DNA from 2 places in the Pseudoalteromonas sp. Z1A2 genome. Region 1 is predicted to be linked to the other one. Evidence: riboswitches for the same ligand, from Rfam matches in the RefSeq annotation. Region 1 holds a riboswitch; the other holds the start of a gene.
The links. Region 1 has a riboswitch for lysine ahead of dapA (4-hydroxy-tetrahydrodipicolinate synthase). Riboswitches for the same ligand answer to the same signal wherever they lie in the genome.

Region 1 (15,953 bases):
ACGTACTTGAATGTGATCGCCACTGCATTTATGCCAATAGATTAACTGACCAATGCTGTGGCTATTTTCAATAAATTGATCGCCCAGCAAACCCGTCAGTGAATTTATATAATTGATTTTTTCCATCATATTCTCAGCATAAACTAGCAACGTTAAAGCGCAATGGCCTTTGCCATTATTTTTTACGTTATTTTACAGCCATCACCAAAGTCGTATTTGCAGTTTTTTTAAGATGGAGTATGGTATTTGCCATAAATAATACCAACGGACTTAATTATTTAAGCTTTTTAGTTTGGTAGATAATCAATACTATTAGTATAGCGCCGTAGCCTTTTTTTGACTTTTATTTACGGCTTATATAACAACAGGAGTATGTATGTTTCAGGTAAGCACCCCACAAAGTAGCGAAGATTGGCAAGCCTATTACCAGTTGCGTTGGCAAGTATTACGCGCGCCTTGGGGCGAGCCTCGTGGCTCTGAACAAGACGATATGGAACAAGACTCTGAGCACCGCTTTATAAAAAATAAAGAAGGCGAAGTGCTAGGTGTAGCACGTTTGCACTTTAACAATCATGAGCAAGCACAAGTGCGCTATATGGCGGTTGCAGAGGGTAATCGTAACCAGCATATTGGTAGTCGCTTACTACACGAGCTTGAAAAAATTGCATGGGTTCAAAACGCAGGCGAGCTTGTATTGTTTGCACGCGAACGAGCGCTTGAGTTTTATAAACGCCACGGTTACGAATTAAAAGAAAAAGCGCACTTAGCGTATGGCGATGTTCAACACTTTAAAATGGTAAAGCAAAAACCGTCTGAGCCAGGTTGGTTTCGTCACCCTAATTGGACGCAAGTACTACAAAATACGTGGCGTGAGTCTATTCCAATTAGTGACGCGATGGGTATTAAGGTAGAAAGCTATACCGATTGGCAATTTACAACCAGCGCCGACCTAGACGCTAACTTAAACCTACATAACACAATGTTTGCAGGTTCTATTTATAGCTTGGCCACGCTAACAGGTTGGGGCGCTACGTACTTAGCACTTAAAGAAGCTGGGCTTGAAGGTAATATTGTATTAGCCGATGCTAACATTAAGTACTTAAAACCGCTTACTACCGACCCACGTGGTTGTGTTGATATACAAACCTGTAAGGGCAAGTTAAGCGATTTAGAAACCGACGGTAAAGCAAGTTACGTAGTGCCAGTAACTATTTACGATGGTGATAACGTGGTTGCAGAATTTGAAGGGCAGTTTGTAGTAAAAAAATAACTGTTTAGCTGTTCAAAACACAAAAAAGCCAAGCAATGCTTGGCTTTTTTGTGCGTAAAATTTAGGGAAGTATTACAGCAAATCGGTTAATAATATACCGACACCAATACGTTCTACATCCGCATTGTAATCAATTAAGCTTTCGCCATAACCGTTAAAGTATTGTGCATAACCACGAACGCGACCCCATAAAGGAAACGACCAGTCGAGTTGAATTGCACCGCGATTATCTGAATTTAAATTGTTACGCGTCATAAAGCTAAATTCATGGTCATGAAAACGATACGCGCCGCTAAATTCAAAGTAACCCATGTATTTGTATATGTCTGGGTTGTCGTCGCCATTGGCTTCTAAAATATCTTCTTTTTCGTCCTCAGCTATTCGGTACCAAGGTTTAAAGCTAAAAACAAAGCCCCTATTTTCCCAAATAAAGTCTGCGTAAATACGGTTCCACGAACGCGAGTTTGGTTGGCTTCGACCGTTTGATTGGTGCGAGATACCTAATGCGATTGCCATTTCGTCGCCCCATAATACGTTTTCTGGGTCGAGGTAATTAATCCAAAATATCTCTGGTTCGTAGTTTGTTTCACGAAATGGAGACGAAATTTCTGAGTTATAAATCTGCCAATATGATTGCAGTGTAAAGCCAAAAAATATGGCTTGGTCTTTATCCGAAAAATCATCGTAAAGAGGCACTTTTATCGATAGCTGATATTTTGCTTCTAGGTTGTCGAGCGGTTCGCCGTCGCTATCATCTGTTAGTGCATCAAAACCATCAAAAGGGCGATCGTTTGGGTGTGATACGTACGAAAGCGGTAAAATATAGTTACGCTTATGTGGCGTAATTACATTTCTATTTTTTTTACCTACTTCTTCACGGGCTTGGCGTTTATCAAGCGCGGTAAGTTGTTTATTTTCTTCAAGAGCTGAACACTTTTTACGAAGATCGTCTAATGTCTGTTTACCATCTCCGCCAATTACCTCATTTAAAATACACTGTTTTACAAGCTCAATGTCGTTATCTTGCTCGTTTGTAGCAACTTCTTCTTGTGCGAAGGTAGCGGTACTAATTAAAGCAGAAAGAGTTATCCAGTGGCGCCAGCTCATTGTAATTCCTTGTGAGTTTGGGTTGTTGTATGCGTTAATTTAATTATAACGTCTTTTTACATATGTAACGGTGAACTTTTACTGAATTTGCATTTATAACAAGGTCTATACGTATACAAAGTAAGTATAGATCAAAAGAAAAGCGGCCTAAGCCGCTTTTCTAATGCAAATTAACTATTTTAGTTAATTTATACCAATTTTATTAAAAACATGATCATTCTAGCGTATTAAATAAGTCACTAACTACGTTAAAAATTATTTATATAGAACAACTATGTACCATAATTTTAGCCTTGTTATTAAGCTATTTCCTTATCGCTATAATAGATCACTAATTTAATGCAATTGGTATTACTCTCACGCAATGAGAAGGGTGAGCTAAAGCTCAAATATGTTAGTAAAAAACTTATAAAGCTCGGTACCTTGATTAACACTCGCTGAGGCAAAGTGCAAAATAGCAATTGCATCGCAATCAAGAGTAAGTGTTTGCAATGGTTGCTCACTTAAGTAGCGCTCCATGCGTAAAATATTGGCAATAGGCTCACCAGCTTTAATGTGCCCGCCAAGTGGGGCTAAGTATTCAACCATGCCGCCAATAGGGGCGTAATAAGCAAAGTAGTCATCTAAATTACATGCATAACGAGTCATATTGGCTGGCGTATGCGGTGCGTTTTGTAATACGCCTTTGTGATTTAAGTAACTTAAAATGCTGTTTGCATCGTTTAATGCTTCTTTTAAGTCTATTTTTTCTTGGCTGCCTAGCTCTACAGTAAATGCTTCTACAGGTATTGATAATTCGCGACCTTGTCCGCTAAGCGCATCACTTAAATGCCACCATGGGCAAAAGTTAGCTTCATCCATAGCGCCGTCAAAATCACTAGGAATAAGCAATACATGTTCAATATTAAAGTAACGTGCGCTGTCGGTTGCATAGGTTGGGCAGTACAGATGCTTGCTTGAAATAGGGCCTGTGTGTAAATCGAGTACTATATCAGCCTGATGAGCGAGCTTTTGTAAGTTAAGCGCAATGCGTTTACCCGTATTGAGTAAATAAGCAGGGCCGTTAAGTTTGCTATCTACTTCGTCAATAAGTGCCTGTTTGAAGTTACTTTTTAATGTAGCGTCGTCATACTGAGTATGATTTTGTGCAAACTGTGCCACTAAATTTTTATTGTAGTGATACATGCGATTCCAATTAGTGCCCGTAATCGGATCGAACCTGCCAAGGGTAAACTCGCCAGATTTTTGATTACAGCCAATCGGATTTGCATAAGGTACAAGGGTAATATCGCCACTAAGGTTAAGGTGTTTTAATTGCTCAAGCAGCTGAAAAATAACTGCGTTACCTTGCACTTCAGCGCCATGCATATTGGCCTGAATGTAAACACTTGGCCCTGTGCCATCACCTTTTAAACGATACACAGGAATTGTAAGTGGTAAGCCGTTTGCAACTTCCCCTACTACAATGTTCTCTTGGCTAATGTGTGTTGTATTACTCATACTTGTTACCTTAAATAATGGCTGGCATTTTCGGCTTGGCGAACACAGGTAAGTGTACCGTTTTGCAAGGTGTACTCAGCAGCTAGCTCATGGCATAAAAAATACGGCATACTTTCGGTAAAGCCGTAAGCACCGCATTGGCTAAACACTAGCCAGTCGTGCTCATTTAAATCGCTTGGTAAGTTATGTTCACCCAAGCAATCAAGCGCTGTACAAAGTGGGCCATATAAAGTGACCGCTTGAGTTTTAGCACTGGATTCACGCAGTAATGCAGCAGGAAAGTCCTGGCTGGTAACAGCAGGGCGTAATAAGTGATTTATACCGCCGCTTAAAATTACTTGTTCTTGATTGTAGTTTTGTTTGCGCTCTACTACTGGGTTTGCGTAATGACCGCATTCGCCAACGGCATAGCGACCAAGTTCCATCCATAGCTCTTCTACACCCGCATCATTTTTAATTTTAGCGAGCGCAGCAATTAAGTCATCCCAATCAAGTATTGCTTCGTTTTGTGTATAAGGAATACCTAAACCGCCGCCTAAATCGAGAATCTTAAGGCTAATATTTAAATCGCTGGCAAGTTGGCTAAGAGGTGCAATCATTTGTGACCACAAGTCGCTTAGTTTTTGCGTGCTAAGCATGTTGCCCCACTGAAAAATATGCAGGCCGTCAAATTTAAGCGCAGGGTAGTCAGCTACATTGAGTGCTTGCCACTCATCACAACCCAAACCAAACGGCGTAAGGCTGTCGCCGCCCAGTGGGTTTTTTTCACCTTCAGGCCAGCGTAATTGTACACGCAGTAATACTTGTAACTGCGTGTTTTGTAGTTGCGCTTGTTGGTTTAACCAACGTACTTGATTGAGGCTTTCTGCTACGAATATACGCACGCCGCGCTCAATAAAGTGTTTTATTTGTTTAGGCCTTTTTGCAGGCCCTGTGTTGAGCACGCGCTGCGAGCTAATACCTTGTGCTAGTACTTGCTCAAGCTCACCTTTACTTGCTACGTCAAAATTAAAGCCAGCACTGTCTAAGCTTTGAATAATTTTAGACAGTGGGTTTGCTTTTACCGCGTACCACAGTTTTACATCGGTTTGCGCAACTAAACGCGCAAGATGCGTGTTTAGTTGATCTAGGTCGTAAACAAAAAAAGGTGTATCAAGTTGTTGTGTAATCGTATTTACAGCGGTTTTGATAGGCGTGCTCAAAAAGCTCATTATCGTAAAACCTCTTCAAGCAATAACGATGCATCGCTTTTCTCGTCGCGGTATTTAACTATTAACGCACACGACATGCTTAGGCCTTGCTCGCGCGCCCATTCGTTTGACGCAGGGCGAGAGCCCGGTATTACAATCGCGTACTCTGGGATTGGCTCGCCTTTATCTAGTTGGCGCTCGTTTACGCAGTCGTATACTGGAATAGTTGCTGATAAACGCACGCCAGGGGCAAGTACTGCGCCTTTTTTAATGACTACGCCTTCAACAATAATACAGCCTGCACCAATAAATGCGTCATCTTCAACCACTACTGGGCTTGCACCAATTGGCTCAAGTACACCACCAAGCTGAACTGCAGCACTTAAATGTACGTTTTTACCTACTTGTGCACAAGAACCCACCAATGCGTGGCTATCTACCATTGTGCCTTCGTCGATATATGCGCCAATGTTTACATACGCTGGTGGCATAATAATCGTGCCTTTAGCAACATAAGCACCACGGCGAACACTTGAGCCACCTGGTACCATACGGACGCCATCATCAGTACTAAATTCTTGCGGAGCTAGGTTATGTTTATCAACAAAGCCGCCTGCAAATTCAGTATTAGTGCCATTTTTAAAGGCTTCTAAAATGCCTTGCTTTACTTCTACGTTAGCTTGCCATTGGCCGCTTTCGTTTTGTGATGCAGCGCGCACTGCGCCCGATTCTAAATTATTTAATAGTTCTAACCAGCTCATTATAAAAACCTGTATTTAATGCCAAGATAAAATGGTGTTGTTTGCAGTTGTAATGCAATCGGTTTGAGTTAACTCAAGATGTGTTAAAGGTGGACGAAGTTGCGGGCTGCTTAAGCGGCCTTGCAAATGCATCAGTACCTTTACGGGAATAGGGTTTGCGACAGCAAATAGGCTATTAATAGCGCTTGACCACTGGGCAAATAAATTAGGATGTTGACCACTTAAACTGCGCTTAACAAACTCGTGAGTTTGTTCAGGCCATGCGTTTGCAGCTACCGACACCAAACCTTTTGCGCCAGCTTGAGCAAAATAAGGCATTAGCGCATCGTCGCCACTAAAAATAGCTAAATTAGGCGCCGCTTGGCGGTAAGCTTCAAACTGAGCAATACTGCCGCTCGCTTCTTTTAACGCCCATAAATTTTTATTGTTTTGTAAGTTTTGAATTGTTGCCGCTGGGATGCTAACAGCGCTTCGACCGGGTACGTTATAAAGCATACATGGATGAGCGCTTGCATTTAGTAGGCTTTCAAACCAATGAGTTTGACCTATAGCGCCAGGCTTTGCATAAAGCGGTGAGCCAAGTAAAAAGCTATGAATTGGGAGTGTATTACAGTAGTTAACCCACTCAATTTGTTGCTTTAAGTTACTACCGCCCACAGCTACCATGAGTGGTACTGTTGGTTTTAGCTGGCATACGTGCTCAACAACGGCTTGTTGCTCTTTTAGCGTTAGTGCTAAACCTTCGCCCGTACTGCCAAGTAGCAAAATACCGTTATGTGCCGCTTCTTGATCGCTAACCAACTTAGTTAACGTGTTGTAGTCAACATCGCCGTGTTGATCAAATGGCGTTACGAGCGCGGTCCACAGTGAGTAGTCGTTTAAATTGAAGTTGTTGATCATCTCTCACGAACTTATAATTTGTACCAATTTTATTAAAAACGTGATCATTTTAGCGATAACTAATTTAATGCAATTGGTATTATTCGAAGAGTTAAAAAGCTTTATGGAAGGAGCCGCATTAACGTCGTTCGAACTAATAATTCGAAGAGCGAATGGGCTTAAAATAATAGGGCGCACGGCCTTAATATTTAAGACCAGAAGCTCTCCACCAAACTAACAAGCTGCTTTTTATAAGCAGCTATTGGTGACAGTCGCTAGGGTTCAACCTAGTCGCCCGAAATAAACACCTCGCAAAAGTGGTTACTTCTCGGCGTTAATTCCCCTCACGTATGCTTGCTGGAGTTTGCGCTCCTAACATACGCTACCTGAATAACGCACCTCTTCTAGCCCTTTGCACCTGTTTGTAGAGTAAAACTTACAAACCTGTGCAATTTAAATAGGGTAATTACGGCGATTAAAGCATTTTAGCCGTCTAGGTGTCAAGCGACTAAATACAGATTAATTCATCGAAAAGAGGGGTGGTTACGTATTAGGTGCTTTTCTCGTACACTAGCAATATAAGTAGTGAGGTATTTAATTAGTATGGAAAAATTTAGCGATATTTATAAGCGAGCGGTAGAGCGAAAAGGCTCTGAAAAAATGCTTAAGTTATTACTTGCAAAACCGCTATCTAAAAAACAACTAAGCACGTTAAGTGACGACGATTGGCTTGAAGAATTTACTCGAAAAGTATTTCAAAGCGGCTTTTATTGGTCAGTCATAAATAATAAGTGGGCAGGCTTTAGAGAGGTTTTTTGGGATTTTAGCGTTGATAAGTTATTAATGATGCCACCAGATATGCTGGAACAAAAAGCAACGGATGAGCGCATTGTTCGTAACTATAAAAAAGTAAAAACAATTACCGAAAATGCTTACATGATCCACGAAATAGCAGGGGAACATGGCAGTTTTAGCCAGTTTATCGCTAATTGGCCAACAGACGATATTATTGGTTTGTGGGCATATTTAAAAAAGCATGGTTCGCGTTTAGGCGGAAATACAGGGCCTTATGCGCTGCGAGCACTTGGTAAAGATACATTTTTACTATCACGCGATGTAGAGAATTATTTGCGTGCCCATAAAATTATAGACGGCGGCTTACAAACTAAAAAGTCACTAAATGCAGCCCAAGCTTTTTTTAACGAAATGCAAGAGCAAAGTGGCTTAAGTATGCAAGAGTTAAGCTTAATTGTTGCTTATGGCGTAGGTGACAACCGTGTTGGTATAAGTCAGCAACAATAGGAATTACCATGAAATTAGTGCCAAGATACACAGATGTTGCAGAAAACTTCGCGATAGAAGATTTCCCTGCAAGTGTCGCCTCTCCTCAGTTATTGCTGTGGAACGAGAGTTTAGCAAAACAATTTAATATTAACGTTGCGGCTGATTTGCGTGCCAGCACTTTTAGCGGTAACGAAAAACAGGCGATTCCTGCAGTAGCACTTGGTTACTCTGGGCACCAATTTGGATATTTTTCACCACGCTTAGGCGATGGACGAGCGCACTTACTGGGCGCTATTAGTGATGATGAAAACCAGTTATGGGATATTCAATTAAAAGGCTCTGGTGCTACTCCTTACTCAAGAGGTGGGGATGGACGTTGTGCTCTTGGTCCTGCTATTCGTGAATACGTAATGAGCGAAGCAATGCATGCACTGGGAGTTAAAACCACACGCTGCTTAGCGGTTGTTGGTAGTGGTGAAACGGTTTATCGTAATCCGCCACAAGCAGGGGCTATCGTTACGCGTGTAGCAACGAGTCATATTCGTGTTGGCTCGTTTCAATATTTAGCGACGCAAGGCGATGTTGAAGGGCTTAAAAATTTAGCCGATTTAGCTATAGAGCGACACTACCCAGAAATAACCGATACAGGATCGCAGCGTTATTTAGCATTTTTAGGTGCTGTGATTAAAAACCAAGTTAAGCTAGTTGTGAGCTGGATGCGTGTTGGCTTTATTCACGGAGTAATGAATACCGATAATACGCTAGTAAGCGGAGAAACCATTGATTACGGCCCGTGTGCCATGATGAATAGCTTTGATTTTGATACCGTATTTAGCTCTATAGACAAACAAGGCCGCTATGCATTCGGTAATCAACCTAATATAGCTAACTGGAACTGCGCACGCTTAGCTGAGAGTTTAATACCGCTTATTAGCGATGATGACGAGCAAGCAGTTTTATTAATGACGCCATTTATTAATAGTTTTGCTGAGCAGTTTAATGCTGAGTTTACGGCTATGTGGGCACAAAAACTGGGTTTAACTGAATCTAGCGATAGTAGTGGCGAGTTAATAGCAGAGCTGTTAACGCTATTAAAAGATAATCAGCTCGACTACACCAATACCTTTGATGCGCTTACTGAATCTTTAAAAGGAGAAAAAAGCGTACCTGAGTCGCTAATTGAATGGAGAGCTAAGTGGGTAAGTTTAACTGACGATAATAGTTATGAAGTAATGAGAGCGGCAAATCCTCGTGTAATACCGCGTAATCATGTGATCGAAGAAATAATTGCACAATATAACGCTACAGGATCCAGCGAGTTGCTACAGCGCTTTATAAAAATAGCCGGTAATCCATACTCTTACGGTGAAAAGTTATCAGAATTTTGCTCTCCACCGACGAATGATAATGACTACCAGACTTTTTGTGGTACTTAATACTTAACTTTAAATATAACCACATGATTAAAAAGAGTCATTTTTTAATCAAACATGCGCATATACCTAGGGGAATGCTAATTCTGGTGGTATTATGCGCACAATTAAAACCAAGCAATATTTCTTTGCATTTATAAGTGCATTTAATTTAATTGCTCTTACATTCCTTGCTAAGTACTAATTTACAAAAAACTACTATATTTATTTTTCAATAAAGTTTTAATTTCGCCTATAGTAAGTGGATGTGTGTTGCGACAAGGCATAGAAAAAAGTAATAAACTTTATTTTTCGTTAAGTATTGATTAACAAAGGCTCAGTTAGTCTATATAAAACTGATTGAGCTAGTATCGATTAGCTACAATTTACAATTGTTCAAATGGGAAGAAAACAATGAAATTAAAATCACTTACAATTGCAATCGCGTTGGCTGCAACTAGCGCATCTACATTCGCTGCTGATAAAGAAGAAGGTTTCTACATTGGCGCATTTGGCGACTACTATGACGCATCTTGGAAAAACATGCGTGACCAAGCTGGTCTTGACGTAAACGAATCAACTGGCTGGGGTGTTGAAGCTGGTTACCGTTTCAGTGATTACTGGAGCGCACGTCTTGAATATGCAGACATGGATTTTAATGCTTTTGATAAAGTTGCTGGCAACCGTAACAATATTGATGGCGAGCGTTACGGTATTGATGCTCTTTACCATTTAGACGGCGGTCCTTTCTATGGTCTTTTCGGTATTAAAGAAATTGACGTAGTTGATGACAACACATTCTTAAATGCAGGTGTTGGTTACCAACATTTCATTACAGATGGCTTATTTGTAAATGCTGAAACAGCTGTATACCAAGGTCTTGATCGTGGTTACACAGATGTTGGTGCTAAAATTGGTATTAACTACTTATTTGGCCAAAACTCTGCTCCTGTAGAGCCAGTAAAACCAGCTCCAGAGCCTAAAGTAGTTGAAGTAGCTGTAGCTCCTGTAGACAGCGACAACGATAACATTCTTGACGCAGATGATAAGTGTCCTAACACACCTATGACTGATGCTGTAGATGGTACTGGTTGTACTTTATATGAAGATAAAGAAGTAACAGTAAGTTTATTAGTGACTTTCCCTAACAATGCTTCAGCAGTATCTACTCAATATTTAGATGATATTGAAAAAGTATCTGCATTCTTAAAAGAGTACCCAGATACAACAGTACTATTAGAAGGTCACACTTCTGCTGTAGGTAAAGCAACTTACAACAAATGGTTATCTAAAAAACGTGCTGATGCTGTAGCTAAGCAACTTGTTGCTGATGGTATTGCTGAAGACCGTATTACTACAGTTGGTTTAGGTGAAGAGCGTCTTAAAAATGATGCAAACACTAAAGCTGCAAACGCAGAAAACCGTCGTGTAGAAGCGCATATCAAAACTATCAAAAACGTTAAAGTTTTACGTTAATTAAATAGTTTGTAATAAAAACCCAGCCAAGTGCTGGTTTTTTTTATGCCTGTAATAAATTAATATTAGTTAATGGTAATGATTCTTACTTAATAAGTATTCATGAAAATAGTTTTTACCACAACCACTATTCATAGTATTTATAATCGGTATAATCAGTTGCGCAACTGGATGGATTTTCATCTATCCATAAAAGCTTTATAATTACGCGTTAGAATACTATAAGTATTGGGTAACTTATTTGCGCCCAAAGCGCTACCGGATACTTTCACGTCACCAAGAGGGCAATATTGTGCTACAAGAATATCGTAAACACGTAGAAGAACGTGCCGCGTTAGGTATCGTACCAGCGCCATTAGATGCTCAGCAAACTGCTGATCTTATTGAATTAATAAAAAACCCACCTGCAGGTGAAGAAGAATTCATTTTAGATTTGTTCATTCAGCGTATACCAGCTGGTGTTGATGATGCTGCTTATATTAAAGCGGGATTTTTAGCAGCTGTAGCTAAAGGTGAAGCTAATTCTCCACTTGTTTCTAAAGAAAAAGCGGCAGAATTATTAGGTACAATGCTGGGCGGTTACAATATCGCGCCAATGATTGACCTACTTGATGACGAAACACTTGCACCAATCGTAGTTAAAGGCCTTTCAAATACATTACTTATGTTTGATGCGTTCTACGATGTTGAAGAAAAAGCAAAAGCGGGTAATACATTCGCTAAGCAAATTATTGAGTCTTGGGCAAATGCAGAATGGTTTACTAATAAGCCAGCTGTTGCTGAAAAGATCTCAGTTACTGTATTTAAAGTAACTGGCGAGACAAATACTGATGACTTATCACCAGCACCAGATGCATGGTCTCGTCCAGATATCCCACTTCATGCTTTAGCAATGCTAAAAATTGAACGTGATGGAATTACACCAGACAAACCAGGCGAAGTAGGTCCAATCTCTCAGCTTGAAGAATTAAAAACTAAAGGCTTACCACTTGCATATGTAGGTGATGTTGTTGGTACTGGTTCTTCTCGTAAGTCTGCAACTAACTCTGTACTTTGGTTCATGGGCGATGATATCCCATTCGTACCAAACAAGCGTGTTGGCGGTGTATGTCTAGGTAATAAAATTGCTCCAATCTTCTTCAATACAATGGAAGATTCAGGCGCATTACCAATCGAATTAAATGTTGATGAGCTTAACATGGGTGAGCAAATCGATATTTACCCGTACGAAGGTGTTGTTAAGAGCCACGGTACTGACAAAGTAATCTCAACTTTTGAACTTAAATCTGATGTAATTTTAGATGAAGTTCGTGCTGGTGGTCGTATACCACTTATCATTGGTCGTGGTTTAACTGATAAAGCACGTACATCACTTGGCCTAGGTCCAACTGATGTATTTAAAGTACCAACAGTGACAGAAGTGTCTGAAAAAGGCTTCACACTAGCGCAAAAAATGGTTGGTAAAGCGTGTAACGTTCCAGGTATTCGCCCAGGCCAATACTGTGAACCTAAAATGACAACTGTTGGCTCGCAAGATACAACAGGTCCTATGACACGTGACGAACTTAAAGACTTAGCATGTTTAGGTTTTTCTGCAGATTTAACAATGCAGTCTTTCTGTCATACGTCGGCTTACCCTAAACCAATCGATGTAAACACTCACCATACGCTTCCTGATTTCATCATGAACCGTGGCGGTGTGTCACTTCGCCCAGGTGATGGTGTAATTCACTCATGGTTAAACCGTATGTTATTACCAGATACTGTAGGTACTGGTGGTGATTCACATACACGTTTCCCATTAGGTATTTCATTCCCAGCAGGTTCGGGTGCAGTAGCATTCGCAGCAGCTACAGGTGTTATGCCTCTTGATATGCCTGAGTCAATTTTGGTTCGCTTTAAAGGTGAAATGCAACCAGGTATCACTTTACGTGACCTTGTACATGCAATCCCTTACTTCGGTATTAAAGAAGGTTTATTAACAGTTGAGAAAAAAGGTAAAATTAACGAATTCTCTGGTCGTGTACTAGAAATTGAAGGCGTTGAACACCTAACTGTTGAGCAAGCGTTCGAACTATCAGATGCATCTGCAGAGCGTTCTGCAGCAGGTTGTGCGGTTAAACTTTCTAAAGAGTCTATCGCAGAATACCTAGAATCAAACATTGTTATGCTTAAATGGATGATCTCTGAAGGTTACGGCGATGTACGTACTATTGAGCGTCGTATTACTGCAATGCAAGATTGGTTAGCTAACCCAGAACTAATGGAAGCTGACGCTGATGCAGAGTACAAACATGTACTTGAAATCGATTTAGCAGATATTAAAGAGCCAATCCTTTGTGCTCCAAATGACCCTGATGATGCACGTTTATTATCTGATGTTACTGGCGAGAAAATCGACGAAGTATTCATCGGTTCTTGTATGACTAACATCGGTCACTTCCGCGCAGCAGGTAAGTTACTAGATGGCTTTAAAGGTCGTATCCCAACTCAGCTTTGGGTTGCCCCGCCAACTAAGATGGATAAAGATCAGCTTACAGACGAAGGTTACTACGGTATCTTTGGTCGTGTAGGTGCACGTATCGAAACTCCAGGTTGTTCACTATGTATGGGTAACCAAGCACGTGTTGCAGACAAAGCAACGGTTGTGTCTACCTCTACACGTAACTTCCCTAACCGTTTAGGTAATGGCGCGAACGTATTCTTAGCTTCAGCAGAACTTGCTGCAGTAGCGGCTATTTTAGGTAAACTACCTACTCCAGCTGAGTACCAAGAATACGCAGCGAAGATTAATGCAACGGCTGCAGATACTTACCGTTACTTAAACTTCCACCGTATGCCTGCTTACACTAAAAAAGCAGACAACGTGATTATTCAACAAGCTGTATAACTTTTAGAGTTTGTTTAAAAACCCGCTTCGGCGGGTTTTTTATTGGCTAAAACAAATATTAGATAGTTCATGCTTCTTTTTTTATATTATTGTATTAACTCTAGTCTTAAATTGCTTTTAAAGTAATTAATCGCGCAAAAATTCCTATCAAAATGCATTAAAATCCTTATCAATATTCTCATTATTTTAGGCGAGATTTTATGACAGCATTAAACAACCAGAATTTATTGCAACTACGTTTTGTTAACCAAGCAAATATTGATTTGGTTAAACCTTCTTTTGATAACCTTCCTGCAAACCTTTATGCAGATGGTGCCTTTCGTAAACGTCGTTATTCAGTAGTAAAAATGCAAAATGGTGAAATAAAGCTACAGCAAGCCAAAGCATTTGTTCAAGATGATTCAATTAATACTTTTCAAGGCAATGTAGAGCGTACTTACGAAAATTTAGAGCAAAGTTTACTTGAGTCAGAGGGCATGAAAAGCATTGTAAATGAGTTTCGCCAACTTACCGGTATTGATGAGCAGCGTGATATTGAAATTCATCAGTTCCGTATGCTTGCCATCGATAGCGATACACCTGCAGCGCCAGAAGGCGTGCATCAAGATGGTTTTGACCATGTATGTATATGCGGTGTTTCTCACGAGAACTTAGAAGGTGGCGAACTGCTTGTATACGAAAACAAGCAAGCTGAGCCTTGTTTTAAAATGGAAATAAAAGACGGCATGTTTGCATTAATAAACGACCGTCAAGTGTGGCATAACGCAACACCTATGAACAAAATTGATGCTAGCAAACCAGGTTACCTGGATTGTTTTGTATTAACGTCTTAAGGAAGTTAGGCATGAACATAACGCAATTACGTGAGCAGTTTCCAGCATTAATGCAGAACGTTGATGGTAAATCGCCAATATTTTTAGACGGACCAGGTGGCTCGCAGGTACCAACATCGGTGCTTACTGCGATGACAGCTTATTTAGGTCATTATAATTCGAACTTAGGTGGCGCGTTTTTTTCAAGTGATAAAACGGTTGAGTTGATGGCGAATGCGCGCCAAGCCGCCGCTGACTTACTTAATGCACCTAGCTCACAACAAATTGTGTTTGGTCCAAACATGACCAGCCTTACGTTTAGTTTTAGCCGTGCAATTTCACGCGACTGGCAGGCTGGCGATGAAATAGTTGTAACCAATGCCGATCACTTCTCGAATGTATCGTCGTGGCAACAAGCTGCAGAAGATAAAGGCGTTAAAGTTAATACGGCTTTAATTAACGAAGCTGATTGCAGCTTAGATATGGCGCAATTTGAAAGCTTATTAAACAGCAACACTAAGCTTGTAGCGGTAACGTATGCGTCAAATACCACAGGTTCAATTAATAATATTAAACGTATTGTTGAGCTTGCTCACGCTGTAGGCGCACTTGTTTATGTTGATGCCGTACATTATGCACCGCACGAACTTGTTGACGTGCAAGCACTTGATTGCGACTTCTTAGCGTGCTCTGCGTATAAGTTTTTTGGCCCGCATTTAGGTATGGTTTACGGTAAAAAAGAACATTTAGACGGGTTTACGCCTTACAAGGTTGAGCCAGCTAAAGACGTAGCACCAGGTCGCTGGGAAACCGGCACGCAAAGCTTTGAAGCAATGGCTGGTTTTATCGCGGCTGTTGATTACATTGCGGCGATTAGTGAGCTTGATAATAGCCACTCACGTCGCGAAAAGTTAAGTGTGGCTTTTGCTAAAACTAAGCAGCACGAAATGGCGCTTAGCGAACACTTTTTAACGCGCTTAGTTAATTATCCACGTATTAAGTTATTTGGTATTGATGATTTTGATCGCTTAAATGAGCGTACACCTACTTTTGCTTTAATTTTTGAAGGGCTTGAGCCACGCGCCGTTTCAGAATTTCTAGGTAAGCAGCATATTTGCGTGTGGGATGGTAATTTTTACGCGCAAGGGTTGTGCAAGCAATTAGATGTGCTTGATAAAGGCGGTGTAGTGCGCATTGGTTGTATGCACTACAACACCATTGAAGAGCTAGATCAGTTGTTTAATTTATTTGATGAACTGCTTGGTTAAATAATACTGATTTTGGTGCGCTAACTCTTAGGCGCACCATATATTTGTTCTGCACGGTTAAACAGTACCCACGAGGTTAAAATATACTTATCGTTTGATACTGG
Region 2 (14,316 bases), on a different contig from region 1:
ATAATTAAATGTAACAGCAGTCATTTTGTGCGCGATTGTACATTAATTTGTTAATAACTGCATTTGATAACCATTTACGTAATACCGGCTTTATTAAAAACGTGGTCATTCTATCGTATTAAATAGCGCACTCACTGCGTTAAAAATTATTTATATAGAACAACTATATGTCATAATTTTCGCCTTGTTATTGCGCTATTTTCTTGGCGCTATAATAGAACATTATTTTAATGCAATCGGTATAATTACTTATTAGGTAACATTTATAATGGATACTAAAGAATATAATACTATTTACTTTGCTGGTGGCTGCCTGTGGGGCGTACAAGAGTTTTTAAAGCACTTACCAGGCGTAATAAGTACTGAAGCAGGTCGCGCTAATGGTACAAGCAAAACCACTGACGGCGAATACGATGGTTATGCCGAATGCGTAAAGGTCATTTTTGATTTAAAAGTCGTTAGCCTAAATAAGCTGTATGACTACTTTTTTGAAATTATTGACCCATACAGTATTAATAAACAAGGGGATGACGTAGGCCCTAAATACCGCACTGCTATTTATAGCAAAAACCAAAGCCATTTAGATGCAGCAAGCAATTATATAAACAAGCGCAGTGATGCCGATAAAATTGTGGTAGGGGTAGAGCTGCTAACTAACTACGTGCCAAGCGATCCTGAGCATCAAGACCGTTTAACTAATTATCCTGATGATTACTGCCATATACCGCTTGAGTTATTGCATAAGTATAAATCGTAAATTTGAGTAGGGTAAGCGCACAAAGATAAGTAATTAGAAGCTATCGCTTCTCGCGTAAGCAAGCTTAGCGCCTACGGGTAAAGTTTGACGCGGTGTTTTTTGTAGACGTGCAGCTTGCTGACGTGACGAGCGCAGCTCATAATTATTTAAACCTGAAGTCCCAAAAATACATACCCACAAAAAAGCTCACGTACTGTGAGCTTTTTTAAAACTTACTTATAGCTAATTTTAACTTACTGCTGCTTTTGCGGCGGGAAGTTACTTAATATTTCGCTCACTGTCTTATTAATTGATGCTTCACGTTGTTCTGGCGATTGGTTTTTCTTTAATCGGCCTTCTTTTGCGCCGCGCCATACTAGCTGGTTAGATTCACGGTCTACAATATCAATAATCAGTGTGCCCACTTCGTATTCACGCGCGGTTGTGTCACGTTGAAAACCAGTACCCCAATAACCCCAATGCGGGCGGTAGTTTACATTAAATGTATCTACTTCAAGCTCTTTATCTACCGATGCATGATAGTTAACAAGTACATCAGCATTTGCTGCATCAACTAAGCTCATACCTAGTGTTTGGCTCAGTTCTGCGTTAACGGCAGTGCGAACACGTTTTTCCATTAGGCCATTAATTTGGTAATTATTTGTGTCTTTAGTTAGGCTGGCGTTTTCTACCCAAGCAAATGTTTTAAAATTACTAAAGTTGGCTGATTTATCGTAATCCCAATCAGGGGTTTGTGTACAGGCTGTAAGTAGTGCTAGCGCTGCAACAATAAGTATATTTTTCATTACGTTTGCTCCAATAGAATGCATTAATTTAAAATAACACACATAGTTTAAATGTGTATTATTTAAACGTCCTATATTTTAGTTTAGTTGGTTTGCCTTAACGGCCAATTAATTGTGTTCAACTTCAATCCAATCTTTTTCATCTACCCAGTTTTGTGCACCGTCTTTTACCGAGCGAATCGGCACAATGTAGTCACAACTTATTTGCGGCTTAACTGAGGCAAATATAGGAACAAAACCAAAGCTTAGTGCGGTTTCTATAATTGCTTTTTGATTTTGTGGGTCAATGTCGGCCGCTTCATCTATGTAAATAGGTATACGGTATAGGTTTTGTTCCTGATCGCTTAATAAGTAACGAATAAACAACATGCCACACAATAACTTAATCGTAATACGTGTGCCGTTTGAACCTGCAGAATCTATTTTTTCAAAGTGTTCGGTTTCACCTGCGCGGTTAACTACTTCAAATCGAATATCAAATAAATCGGTAAGTGTTAAGCCCGCTTTATCTGATGCGAGTTTAATTAAGTGATCTTTTGCTTCGTTTACCGCACTTTCGCTGTACGGTTCTTGGCTAAGTAAATCAAGCGTGTCACCTTGCTCAAACTGATGCGACGTACTGATAATGGTATCGATACTATCAACCAGCATTTTGCGAGGTATTACGTTAATTTTAAACGCTTGCAGGTTTGAAATTCGGTGCTGGCTTATGCCTTTATTAAAGCTATTCATTTCGCGGCGAAGTCGGTCTAAATCTTCTCGCAAGCCTTTAATCGTTGCGGCAACCTCGGTAAGCGCAACACGCGCTTGGCGCTCAACGGCATCGCGTTCGTTATCAATATTATGAAAGGCGCTTATTAGCTTTTGATATTTAGTGTATTCGTCATTTTCGTTGTCGAATTTAGTAATACCCGCGTTATATACATGCAAATAGGTGTTGCGTACGTTTATGTCAAAATTACGCAGCTCTTGGCAGTCTTTATTAAAGTGATGAACAAGGTCGCTTAAGTTATCAAAGTCGACTGTAATATCAATCATATACGGGGTTACTTTACCGCTGTATAAATCAAGCGTGTGGTCAATTCGCTCGCTCTTAACTTGGCGTAAGCGCTCAGTTTGGCGATCAATTTGCTCTTGTTTCGATTTAATTAACGAGCGACGATCGGCAATTGAGCCACTATTTTTTTGAATATCTTGCAAGTAGTCGTCAACTTGTTCGCGCTCAGCTAATAACTGCTCTTTTAGCATGGCTTGCGCTTCAACCGATAGCTGCATTACATCAAACTGCTCTAAGCGTTTTAGCGCGCTCTCTGCACTCATAAGCTCATCGTATAACGCGTCTTTTTCTTTTTGCTTGTCGGCAACGTTTGCAGCAACATCGCGCTGTTGCTTAAACTCTTTAAGTGAATGCTCAAGTGCATTTAACTGAGCGGTTAATTGCTCTTTGTTTTCGCCGCTTTGCATTTGCACAGGCGAGAGCTTTTTAAGCTTAATGCTCGCACCTGGTAGCGTTAAGACGCCGCCTTTAACGTTTTCACTTAATAGCGATAAAAATTCCCCAAACGCGTCTTCGTCATCAATGGTTATATCGCCATTAGTGGTGGTTGCAAACGAGAGAATATCAGGGTTTAAAATGCGCGATATTTCTTCTACTTCTTTTAACGAGAGGTCTTCGCGCATGCGGGTAAACAAATTAAATTCAAGATTTTTAAGTTGCAGCTTTAGGCTCTTAATTTGTTTTTGTGTTTCGCTGATGCGGTAGTCAAGCGTGTGCAGGCTTTGCCCTTGTGCGCTAGTTATAGAGTGCGAAAGCGACTCGTAATCTTGCTTTAACTGAGTCAGGCTGGTTTTAAGGGTGGCTTTATTTACTAGTTCAAACTCGCTTTTAAGCGCATCGTAATCTAAAAACCACTGCTCAATTTGAGTTTGTCTGCGCTCTATATCACGCGATTGCTGTACGTATAGGCTTTGCTTTTGCTCAAACTCGTGTTTTTCGTGCTCTATATCTTCAAGGGCTATGGCAAGCTCAGAGAGTTGCGACTCTTGATAGGTATCAAAATCAATCAGTGCTTGGTCAATTTTAGGCGCGTATGCGGCTAATTTACCTTTAAGCACGGTTTGGTTTTCAAGCATTGATTCAAGCGCGGCTATTGGCTCTTGCATTGACTCAAGGGCTTTTAATTCGCGTTTTGAGCGATTTACTTTATCAAATGAGCGACGCCATACTTCATAAAAGTCGACTTTAGAGTTCGACATATGGCGTTCAAACACGCGTAACATAAAGCGTTTTACGTCGCTTGCGCCTAATTTGTGTAAGTTAAGAATACGTCTAAATATTTCTTTATAAATAGAGGAGTCTTGCACATTATTAAGCGGGATCATTTTTAGGTTAATGTCGCCGTCAAAAGGCGTTGCGCCGCCAGTAAGTAGCGCGTTTAACTCTTGTGCTTTAAGCTCAATAGGGTTGTAGTTAAGCGATTTTAAATGGTTGAACAGCTTGGTAAATTTAATAATAGTTTTACCTTGCGTGTACTGCTCTAAATCAAGCTTTCCTTGATAACAAAAGTACTGATGCGCGTAACCGGCAATTTTACCAAGGCCTGCCACGCCTATTACTACCGAGCCATGAGGCAAGTTAGCTTCTAGTAAAATGTACGACTGATCGGATGAAAAATAAAACTTACGGGTTTCATCTAAATCGTGTCCGTCCCATTCTGTTAAGCGTAAATCGTTAATAAGCGGAAACTGCAGGGCGTTAATAACCGAGCTTTTACCGGTGTTATTGGGCGCGCAAATAGAGCTGCTTTTATCAAGCGGGATCACACATTTTGCATAGCCTGCGGTGTTAAGTAGGGCGAGTTTGCTTAGTCCGTATAGATTTTTCATTCCTCGTCCTCTGTAATGTAGGTTTCTTCGTTTACTTCCATGAGTGCATCTATGTAGCGGTGAATTGGCGCTTGTAGCATAAAGCCGCCTTCTAGTTCACGGGCTAAACCTAAGCGCACCATGCGCAGGTAAACGTCTTTACGCAAATCCGATCCCGAAAATATCTCAAGCTGATCAAACAAATGTTTGTTAATTTGCACCAGCGTTTGCATAAGCTCTAAATCGTTTACGTCGTCAAACAATGCGCGCATTGGGTCTTTACCCGTATTGGCGTAGTGCTCAATTAAAATGTAAATGGTGAGCGCGATAGCGCGAGATATTTTGCCCATATTTGGCGTACTTTCGTCGCTACCAAAATAATAAAAGCCACGGCTGTCGTGTTTTAAATCGTTACCTAAAGCGGTAAATAGGGCGGTGTAGTCTTCTATGTGTTGGTCAAGCTCTTGCCACATTACGTTGTCTTGCTCGCAAATGTGATAACCCGCTACTAATTTTTTATTAATGGCTTGTAGATGGGTTAGCTCGTCTAAGTTTATGTGTGTCATGGTTTATTTACCTGCCTTTGAATCTGGCTGAGGCTCTGAATTAAATGGATATAAAGAAAAGTGCTGACCGGCAATTTTTACGCGGGCTTTTTCATCGCTTTGAATTATTTTAATATCGCTGTCGCTGACTAATTTTTGATACAAAAATAGCATTTCGTCGGCATCGAGATCTGGATAGCTTTCGTCTAAAAATTGCAGCAAGGGCTGCGGCTTTTTGCGTTTTTTATTAAAGCGCTTAGCAAAGTTGGTTTTAACATCGTTGTAGTCAGGAATATTAGGCGTAACAAATGCAGGCACGTCTTGCTGGTCAGGCAATTGGTATTCTTCGTGTTCAAATTCAACCAAGCTTGCCATGTAAGCCACAATATGGCGTTGCTGACCAAGCGAATATCGCTGCGCGTCGCTTACAAAATGTGGTTGCACAGCACTTAGCATATTGTCTACGCCATTTTTACGTACAAGCCCAAGTACTTTGGCTGCTTGGCGAGTAATTAAGTTATTACGGCGTAGCTCCTCGCGCAGTGGCATAAGCATATCGGCACTTTTACGTAAGCTTTCTCGGCCCATTAAATGCATTTCGAGTATACGGGTACGTAATTGCTCCAGCATACGTTTGTCGTTATACGCTTTACCTGAGCGCTCAATGTGCAGTATTTGCTTACTTATTTGCTCTTCAATGAGGGTAAAACATGCATGAAACTCACCACGAATATCAACCATTTCAAGCATGGGCTCTATGTATTCGTCAAACGCTTCTATTACCGCTTTATAACGCTTTTGCAGCGATTGCACCGCATTATTAGATTTAGCTTGTTCAACAATATTTAAAATAGCGTTTTCGTTGTGCGTATAGAGCTTCATTATTTTACGCACCCGATCATCCATAATGCGGCTGTAGCGGCGTAAATCGTCAAAGTCTTCTATTTCGCCAGCGTTATCTAGGCGATTTCCTAAACGTGCCAGGTCGTCTACTAATACGCTAATTTCTTGCGCTAAACCTAAATGCTCTTCTTGCAGTAAAAAAGTAGCAAAATCAGCAATAGCACGATTTATTTCAAGCTGAGAGGATTTAGCCAGTGGAATTAAAATATCTTGATTTAACAAACGATTTGTTTCTTTATAAATGCGTTCGTTTGACCACGTAGGCTGCTTTTGCTTAATCGCGTTTTGTACGTCTTTTAGGCTAAAGTCAGCCATTTTAAAACGTTTAAATAATAGCTCTAATACACCCCAATGTTCGGTTATGGTGTTTAGCAGCTTTTTAGCTGGGATCATAAGGGGTTACAACATCCTAGTATTTTATTATTGAGTTCTTTTAGAAGACTCATTATTACGTATTTTTAATTAACCTTGTCTGTATATAGTATTCGTTTTTAAGACCATTTAATAATAGTTTTTGCATAGAGGCAGTGCTAAAATTCGCGCCGAAAATAGGCACATGAAATGGAATGTTATTTGTGTGTTCTTTAAAACTATATCAAAGGTTGTTTAACTACCATGGTTTCCTCGATTATTCTAACCCTGATAGCGATTGCATTTTTACTGATCGTTATAGAAGATATAATCCATGTAAATAAAGCTAAAACCACGCTGTTTTTTGGTACGCTTTGCTGGATTCTTCTTTTTATATACCCCCTACACGGGCAAAGCCCCGATACGATTCAACATCTTTTAAATGAAAATATTTTAGAAATTGCCTCATTATGGCTATTTTTAATGGCTGCAATGACCTTTGTCGCGTATTTAAATTCAAAGGGGTTTATAGAAAATATTGTGCACCGTGTTATGCCAAAAAGTATTAGCGAAAAAAAGCTCATGTTTTTGGTGGGTGGTTTTGCGTTTTTGTTTTCGTCGATTTCAGATAACGTAACAGCGACGCTTATATCGCTTGCGGTTGTTATGTCGTTAAAGCTTGAACCTAAAAAACTCATTAAATACGCCACGCTTATTGTGTTTGGAGTGAACTCAGGTGGGGTATCGCTAATAACAGGTGACGTAACCACACTAATGATATTTTTAGATGGCAAAGTAACCATTGCTCATTTATTACTACTTATAGCGCCAGCACTTGCAAGCGTTATGCTGCTTGCCGCGTTACTGTCTATAGGTATGAAAGGGCGTGTTGAGTTTGCTAGTGCAGGTAAAACCCGCATTGAAAAAACCGACATAACCATTGCTGTTATATTTTTATCTACCGTAGTGAGCACACTTACGCTGAGTGTAATTTACAGCGTACCGCCTTTATTAACCTTTTTGTTTGGCTTATCAGTGATGTTTTTAGTGGCGCAATTTTTAATGCGTAAAAAAGACATAAACAAAGACATAATCGATTTTGTTCGCGATATAGAATACGACACATTATTGTTTTTTGTAGGCGTACTTTTACTTGTAGGTGCACTTAAAGAAATTGGTATGTTGAGTAAATTTACCGACCTATACACGGTAATGGCACCAGAATACGCAAACTACTTAATGGGCATATTATCAGCTGGGGTCGATAACGTACCGCTTACCGCTGCATTATTAAAAGCCAATATAGTAATGAGCCAACAACATTGGTTGTCATTTACGTATGCAACGGGTGTGGGCGGTTCAATGCTTATTATTGGTTCGGCTGCGGGCATTATTGCCATGAGTAAAGTTAAAGCGCTTACCTTTATGAGCTACTTGCGTTTATCGCTGCATTTATTAATTTGTTACACGGTTGGATATGCGGGCTCGTATTACATGGGCAGTTTTATTTAACTCATAAATTATTAAATGCTTGACAGCTAGACGTCTAAACGATAACTTTCAAAGCCCCGCTACTTAGTGGGGTTTTGTTTTATTAGCCACTGGTTAATAAAGCATTCAGAAGAGGTGCGATACTTAGGTACTTAATGTTAGGCGACGAAAGCCGATGATCATTAAGGAGGGAAGTACTCGCCGAGGAAAATAATGGTACGTCGTCATTGTTTTTCGGTTTATGGGGCTGAATCCTCAAAACTGTCACCAATATAGGTGGAGAGCTTCTGGCAGTGGACTTATCTTCAAGCATTCCTTTGCCAAGTTCTTCTTGTTTTATTGCGGTTTGGATACCGCGAAAGGAGACTAAATGACTACCCAATCAGTGCCACAAACAGTATCAGGCGCAAAATCAGATTACATCGTTGCCAAATTTGGCGGAACAAGTGTTGCAAATTTTGAAGCGATGAGTCGCTGTAGCGAAATTATTGTTGCAGATAAAAGCGTACGTATTGTTGCCGTGAGCGCCAGTGCCGGCGTAACTAATCACTTAGTTGCACTGTGTAAATCAAGCATTACTTCAAGTGAGCGCCAAGAACACATAAATGGCGTTCTTGCTATTCAACAAACTATTTTAGATGAATTATCGCTAGATGCCGATTTAGCTGTTGGCTTTAACGAAACCCTAAAAGCATTTCAAACATTGGCTCAAGAGCCACTAACAACCGATCAGCAACACGACGAGCTACTTAGCTTTGGTGAGCGTTTGTCGTCGTATTTATTTGCACAGGTACTTCGTTTACAGGGCTTAAATGCCGATCGCTTTGATGTGCGCAAGGTGCTTAAAACAGACAGCCAATTTGGCAAAGCAACGCCCAATGTTTCAGCCACAGCGCAAGCTGCTAAAGAGCATTTAATTCCGTTATTAGACGCTCAAGTAATTGTAACTCAGGGATTTATTGGTAGTGACGAATACGGTCACACCACAACGCTAGGACGTGGTGGTTCTGACTATAGCGCTGCATTACTAGCTGAAGCGATTAACGCTAAAAGTGTGCATATTTGGACCGACGTAGTGGGCATTTTTAGCACCGACCCGCGTTTGTGCGCAAAAGCGACGCCTATTGCACGCTTAAGTTTTGACGAAGCCGCTGAAATGGCAACCTTTGGCGCAAAAGTATTACACCCAGCAACTATTTTACCAGCGAGCCGTAGCCACATTAACGTGTTTGTAGGTTCTAGCCGCGAGCCAGAGCGTGGCGGTACATGGATTGAGCGCGAAAAATCGCAGCAACCAGGTATACGCGCAGTAACGCAACGTAAAAACCAAATATTGCTTACGCTTAAAAGCCCAGAAATGCTACTAGCAAGCGGCTTTTTAGCACGCGTATTTACACTATTAAGTGAATACAATATATCGGTAGATTTGGTAACCACATCAGAAATCAGTGTGGCTATAACCCTTGATAACGCGCAAAACGCCTCGCGCCCAGAGCTTGATCAAGAATGCCTAGATAAGCTTGCAGAGTTTTGCCATGTTTCGGTAGAAAACAACCTAACATTGGTGGCACTTATTGGCTCTGAGATTCAATTACGCCAACACGAAATGAACTTAATGAGTGTACTAAAAGACTTTAACATTCGATTAATTTGTCACGGTGCTAGTAAGCACAACCTGTGCTTTTTAGTAGAGCAAACTGAGTCAGATAACGTAGTACAGTCTATTCATAGCCGTTTATTAGAAAATGATTTTGCTGCGTAAATAACCGTTATTCAGGAAAATCACCTAGTAAAATCACTTAATAAAAAGCATCGCCAGTCGGTGCTTTTTTTATGCACCACACTCACATCAAAACAAACATTACTGTCACTGCTATCAGCTACAGTAACGCGATTACTGCAAGCACTCAGCTTTGCACTATTTAATTCGTCAAACACATTGGGGCTAAGTAACTTTGCAATAGGGCGGCTGGTGGCTTTAGCAAGAGACTCTTTTAGTGTCCAAATTCTAAAAAACGTATCTGCTTGGGCTTGGGTATTAGTGGGCTTGGTGATAAGTGTAATTTCATCATTATGATAAAAATGCTTAGCGAGCTTTTCAAATGGGCGCTTTAGGCTTACTTTTTCAATATCAAACCCAAACTCACTTTTATCAAAATTTAGCGCGACCCCAACTAAACCATGCGAGTGCGAAATACAGGTATTTATAACATCACCACCCACTTGTATTTGCAGCTTTGAGCTTGCTTCGTCAAATTCTGTACTCATTTTATTAAGGGGTACGTGCGTATGTTGCGGCTGCGTTACTTTAATAAGGTGTTTTAACAATAACCGCGTCGCTAAATACTCTTGCTTAGCTTGTGGGCTTTTACGGCGGTTTATAATGTTTAACTCAAACGGGCTTAAGCAATCGGGCAAATTAAAGTCACTAAGCTCAAGTGTTTTAGCATTAAATAATAAAATGCTGTTACTCGCTAAAGACAAATTTGCCAATTGAGTTGAAGTAATACTCAAGGCGTTTTTAAAATAGTGTTCAGTCATAAAAGCCCTAAAGCAAAAGAAGTCGCTGATATTGTGAGCGGTTAACGCCACTAACAAAGGCTGGGTACAATTTTATTACTCAGCTGGCATGAAATATGGTTTAATTCACAATAATCAAAATAATAACAGATTTGTAGATGTATGGCACAAGTGCGTGATGGGTTTCAAAGCCGACTTGGTTTTGTTTTAGCCGCTGCTGGCGCAGCAGTGGGTTTGGGTAATATTTGGGGTTTTCCTACGCAAGCGGCCAACCATGGCGGCGGTGCTTTTTTACTGGTTTATTTTATTGTTATATTTTTACTTGCGCTACCTGCGCTGTATACCGAACTTTATTTAGGTCACAAAGCACAAGCTAATCCTGTAAAAGCATTGGGTGATGCATGGCAAAACACTAGCCGTAAAGTAGGTGCAGCAGCCGGTTACATAGGTCTTGCGGGCGCAGTTGTTATGCTAAGTTTTTATTCAATAGTGGCAGGGTGGATGCTCTCGTACGCTATTGAACCCATAACAACCTTTTTTGGGTTTACGGGCGCAAGCGAATTTTTACATAGCGACTCAGTGCTGCGTAATTTTGTATTTACGCCGCTTATGCTTATTTTAACCGCCAGTATTATTTTAAAAGGGGTTAAGTCGGGAATCGAAACCTGGTCGCGCCGATTAATGCCACTGTTACTTGTGCTGCTTGTTGGTTTAATTGCCTACATTGCAACACTCGATGGCGCAAGCGAAGGTTTTGCCGCGTATTTAATTCCTGATTTTAGCCAAATACTCGACCCTAATTTAATTATTGCCGCAATGGGGCAAGCGTTCTTTTCGCTCTCACTAGGTGTGGGTTGTATGATGATTTACGGCTCGTATTTACAACCAGATGCTAATTTACCAAAGCTCACCGCAGGTGTTGCATTACTTGATACTGGCGTTGCTTTTTTAGCGGGATTACTTATTATTCCTGCTATTTATGTGGCGCAGCACAGCGGTGTAGAGGTATTTAGTGGCGGTAAATTGATTGGTGAAGGGCAGCTAATTTTTGCTATTTTACCTGAGCTATTTAGCACCATGGGCGAAATTGGCTTATTAGTTGGTTTATTGTTTTTTGTATTAATGTCTATCGCATCGGTTACGTCAACTATATCGACGACTGAAATTCCGGTAGCGTTTTTAGTCGAAAACCACAACGTTAGTCGCACCAAAGCAACATGGGCAGTGAGCGCCGTTGTACTTGTGTGTGCAAGCGCAATTATACTAAATTTTGATTGGTTATTTGGCTTAGTTATTATGCTATTTACTCAATACCAATTGCCGCTTATGGGCTTGTTTTACTTTATTACGGTAGGTTGGATGTGGCAGCGTGGTAATAAATTACACCAAGCAACAACCGGCGTACATTACTGGTTTGCTCAGTATATTCGTTTTGTTTGCCCAATATTAATGACCTTGGTATTTGCAAACGTTGCGTTTGGTTAAGCTCTATTTAAAGTGAATTTTTAAACAAAAAAAGCGAATAGGGCTCACCTTATTCGCTTTTTTTGTGCCTGTTATCTAGGTATAGCTTAGGTCTTTATAAAACCTCATTAGTTAGAGGCCTACCTTCACTTACTTCAAACGCGTTAAGCAGGGTTGTGTTTGCTATTTCGGTGAGTGCTTCTTGTGTAAAAAAGCCCTGATGCCCCGTTACTAATACATTTTTAAAGCTCACTAAGCGCGAAAATATATCGTCTTGGTTTATTTCGTCACTGTGGTTTTTAAAAAATAGCTCCGACTCTTGCTCGTAAACGTCGAGCCCTAAATACCCTAATTTTTTAGTTTTAAGTGCATTAATGCACGCTTTGCTGTTAAGCAGTGCCCCGCGAGAGGTGTTAATAAGCATAACGCCGGTTTTCATTTTACTAAATGCCTCATCATCTATTAGATGATGAGTTTGTTCCGTTAATGGGCAATGCAAAGAAATCACATCGCTTTGGCTAAGTAAGGTGTCTATATCGGTAATTGTATAATTGCCAGGTTGCGCGTATGGGTCGCACACTAATACTTTAGCGCCAAAGCCGTTTAAAATGTTGCACAGCGCAAGGCCAATTTTACCGCAACCTACAATACCCACGGTTTTATTGTGCAAGTTAAAGCCTAGTAATCCGTTTAAATCAAAATTGTCTTCGCGTACGCGGTTATACGCTTTATGGGTTTTACGGCTAAGCGTGAGCATAAGTGCAATACAATGCTCGGCTACTGCTTCTGGGCTGTATGCTGGTACGCGTAATACTTTAATTTTATGTGCTTTTGCGGCAGGTAAATCAACGTTATTAAATCCTGCACAACGTAGCAAAATAGTATTTATGCCTTGGCTTGCCAGTTGTTCAATAACAGTGGCGTTTACAGTGTCGTTAACAAATACGCATATGGCATCAAACCCGTTTGCTAAAATAGCCGTTTGTTCGCTCAGGGCTTGCTCAAAATACGTTATTTTTATATTACTGTAATCGCGTGTACTTTGTTCAAAAAAAGGCAGTTCGTACTTTTGAGTACTAAAAAAAGCAATATTCATGGTAATAGCCTCGACGCTTAATAAGTATCAATACAATAAACTACTTTATAAACCTATGCTCTGGTAACACGCATTTTATTGATTTAAATTAAGCCTTAGCTGGCGTAAACAAAGGTATTTTTGATGCTACCTTTTTACCACCTCTTGCAGCGCTTAACTTTGCGGCTTGCAGTAAGTTACTTTCTATTACTTGTTTAAGTGTTTCGGGCTTAGTACGCGGTGCATAGCGTGCAACAAGTTGCCCTTGTGAGTTAATTAAAAACTTAGTGAAATTCCACTTAATTGCACGGTTTTGCGAAATACCCCGCGTATGCGACTTTAAATAATTAAACAACGGATGTGTTTCTGGCCCGTTTACCATTACCTTACCAAATACCTCAAACGAGATATTAAATTGATCTTGGTAAAAGTCTTTAATGGCTAAATTATCAAGCGGCTCATTTTGGCCAAACTGGTTACACGGAAACGCAAGCACAGTAAAACCATTGCTTTTGTATTGCTGATAGAGCTTTTCGAGCGCGTTTAATTGCACCGAAAAATTACACTTACTCGCTGTATTAACAATAAGGACGGTTTTGCCCTGTAGCTGGCTAAGAGGAAAATTTTCGCTGTTATAAAGTGGTGCATTAAATTGATAAATACTGTCCATAGGTTACCTACTTACCTTTCCCGTTGAGGAAATTTTATAAAGACTTTCATTCGCTTTTTTATCGACCGGTTGACATAATCGAGGTCTAGTTTCTAAGTTATCAGTTAAATAGGTCATTTTTATGTCAATGAAAGTCGCATTTATAGGTTTAGGCGTAATGGGTTACCCAATGGCGGGGCATTTAGCAAAAGCAGGGCACAGCATATGCGTTTATAACCGCACACAAGCTAAAGCACAAACGTGGACTGCAGAACATTCAGGAAGCTTTGCACTAACCCCGCGCGAAGCTGCCAGCAATGCCGACATTGTATTTATGTGTGTTGGTAACGATGACGATTTACGCTCAGTAGTGTATGGCGACGACGGCGTGTTAGCGGGCATGTTACCGCACACTATTTTGGTTGATCACACCACAACCTCTGCCGAAGTAGCACGCGAAGTGGCTGCAAAAGCGGCTCTGCAAAATATCGACTTTATAGATGCGCCTGTATCGGGCGGACAAGCTGGCGCCGAAAACGGCGTATTAACGGTTATGGCGGGTGGCAGCGAAGCCGTATTTGCTAAAGTGCAGCCAGTTATGGCGGCGTTTAGTCGTTTTAGCCAATTACTAGGCGGCGTTGGCTCGGGACAACTTTGTAAAATGGTTAATCAAATATGTATTGCTGGTGTAGTGCAAGGTTTAGCCGAAGGCTTACATTTTGCCAAGCAAGCTGGGCTTGATGGTGAAAAAGTTATAGAAACCATTTCTAAAGGTGCAGCCGGTTCGTGGCAAATGGAAAACCGCTACAAAACAATGTGGGCGGGTGAATATGAGTTTGGTTTTGCCGTAGATTGGATGCGTAAAGATTTAGGCATTGCACTCGATGAAGCTAAAAACAACGGCGCTACTT

Region 2: linked by a shared signal. The riboswitch ahead of lysC (lysine-sensitive aspartokinase 3) and the one ahead of dapA (4-hydroxy-tetrahydrodipicolinate synthase) in region 1 are both predicted to bind lysine.

Annotation. Positions count from the first base shown of each region.
Region 1 is NZ_WTKX01000007.1:47,979-63,931, forward strand. Features, by position in the region: gene GQR47_RS07135 (methyltransferase) at 1-129, opposite strand, end outside; gene GQR47_RS07140 (bifunctional GNAT family N-acetyltransferase/hotdog fold thioesterase) at 377-1,270, shown strand; gene GQR47_RS07145 (phospholipase A) at 1,343-2,377, opposite strand; gene GQR47_RS07150 (succinylglutamate desuccinylase/aspartoacylase family protein) at 2,756-3,877, opposite strand; gene GQR47_RS07155 (PLP-dependent decarboxylase) at 3,883-5,088, opposite strand; gene GQR47_RS07160 (2,3,4,5-tetrahydropyridine-2,6-dicarboxylate N-succinyltransferase) at 5,088-5,828, opposite strand; gene dapA (4-hydroxy-tetrahydrodipicolinate synthase) at 5,844-6,728, opposite strand; lysine riboswitch at 6,919-7,119, opposite strand; gene GQR47_RS07170 (DNA-3-methyladenine glycosylase I) at 7,311-8,009, shown strand; gene GQR47_RS07175 (protein adenylyltransferase SelO family protein) at 8,018-9,427, shown strand; gene GQR47_RS07180 (OmpA family protein) at 9,818-10,879, shown strand; gene acnB (bifunctional aconitate hydratase 2/2-methylisocitrate dehydratase) at 11,172-13,769, shown strand; gene GQR47_RS07190 (2OG-Fe dioxygenase family protein) at 13,970-14,602, shown strand; gene GQR47_RS07195 (cysteine desulfurase-like protein) at 14,614-15,849, shown strand; gene GQR47_RS07200 (2OG-Fe(II) oxygenase) at 15,870-15,953, opposite strand, start outside.
Region 2 is NZ_WTKX01000045.1:2,261-16,576, forward strand. Features, by position in the region: gene GQR47_RS19445 (peptide-methionine (S)-S-oxide reductase) at 269-757, shown strand; gene GQR47_RS19450 (DUF4136 domain-containing protein) at 991-1,542, opposite strand; gene GQR47_RS19455 (ATPase) at 1,651-4,428, opposite strand; gene GQR47_RS19460 (hypothetical protein) at 4,425-4,973, opposite strand; gene GQR47_RS19465 (hypothetical protein) at 4,977-6,248, opposite strand; gene nhaD (sodium:proton antiporter NhaD) at 6,471-7,718, shown strand; lysine riboswitch at 7,820-7,992, shown strand; gene lysC (lysine-sensitive aspartokinase 3) at 8,068-9,459, shown strand; gene GQR47_RS19480 (4'-phosphopantetheinyl transferase superfamily protein) at 9,480-10,238, opposite strand; gene GQR47_RS19485 (sodium-dependent transporter) at 10,380-11,702, shown strand; gene GQR47_RS19490 (2-hydroxyacid dehydrogenase) at 11,797-12,777, opposite strand; gene GQR47_RS19495 (glutathione peroxidase) at 12,866-13,426, opposite strand; gene GQR47_RS19500 (NAD(P)-dependent oxidoreductase) at 13,548-14,316, shown strand, end outside.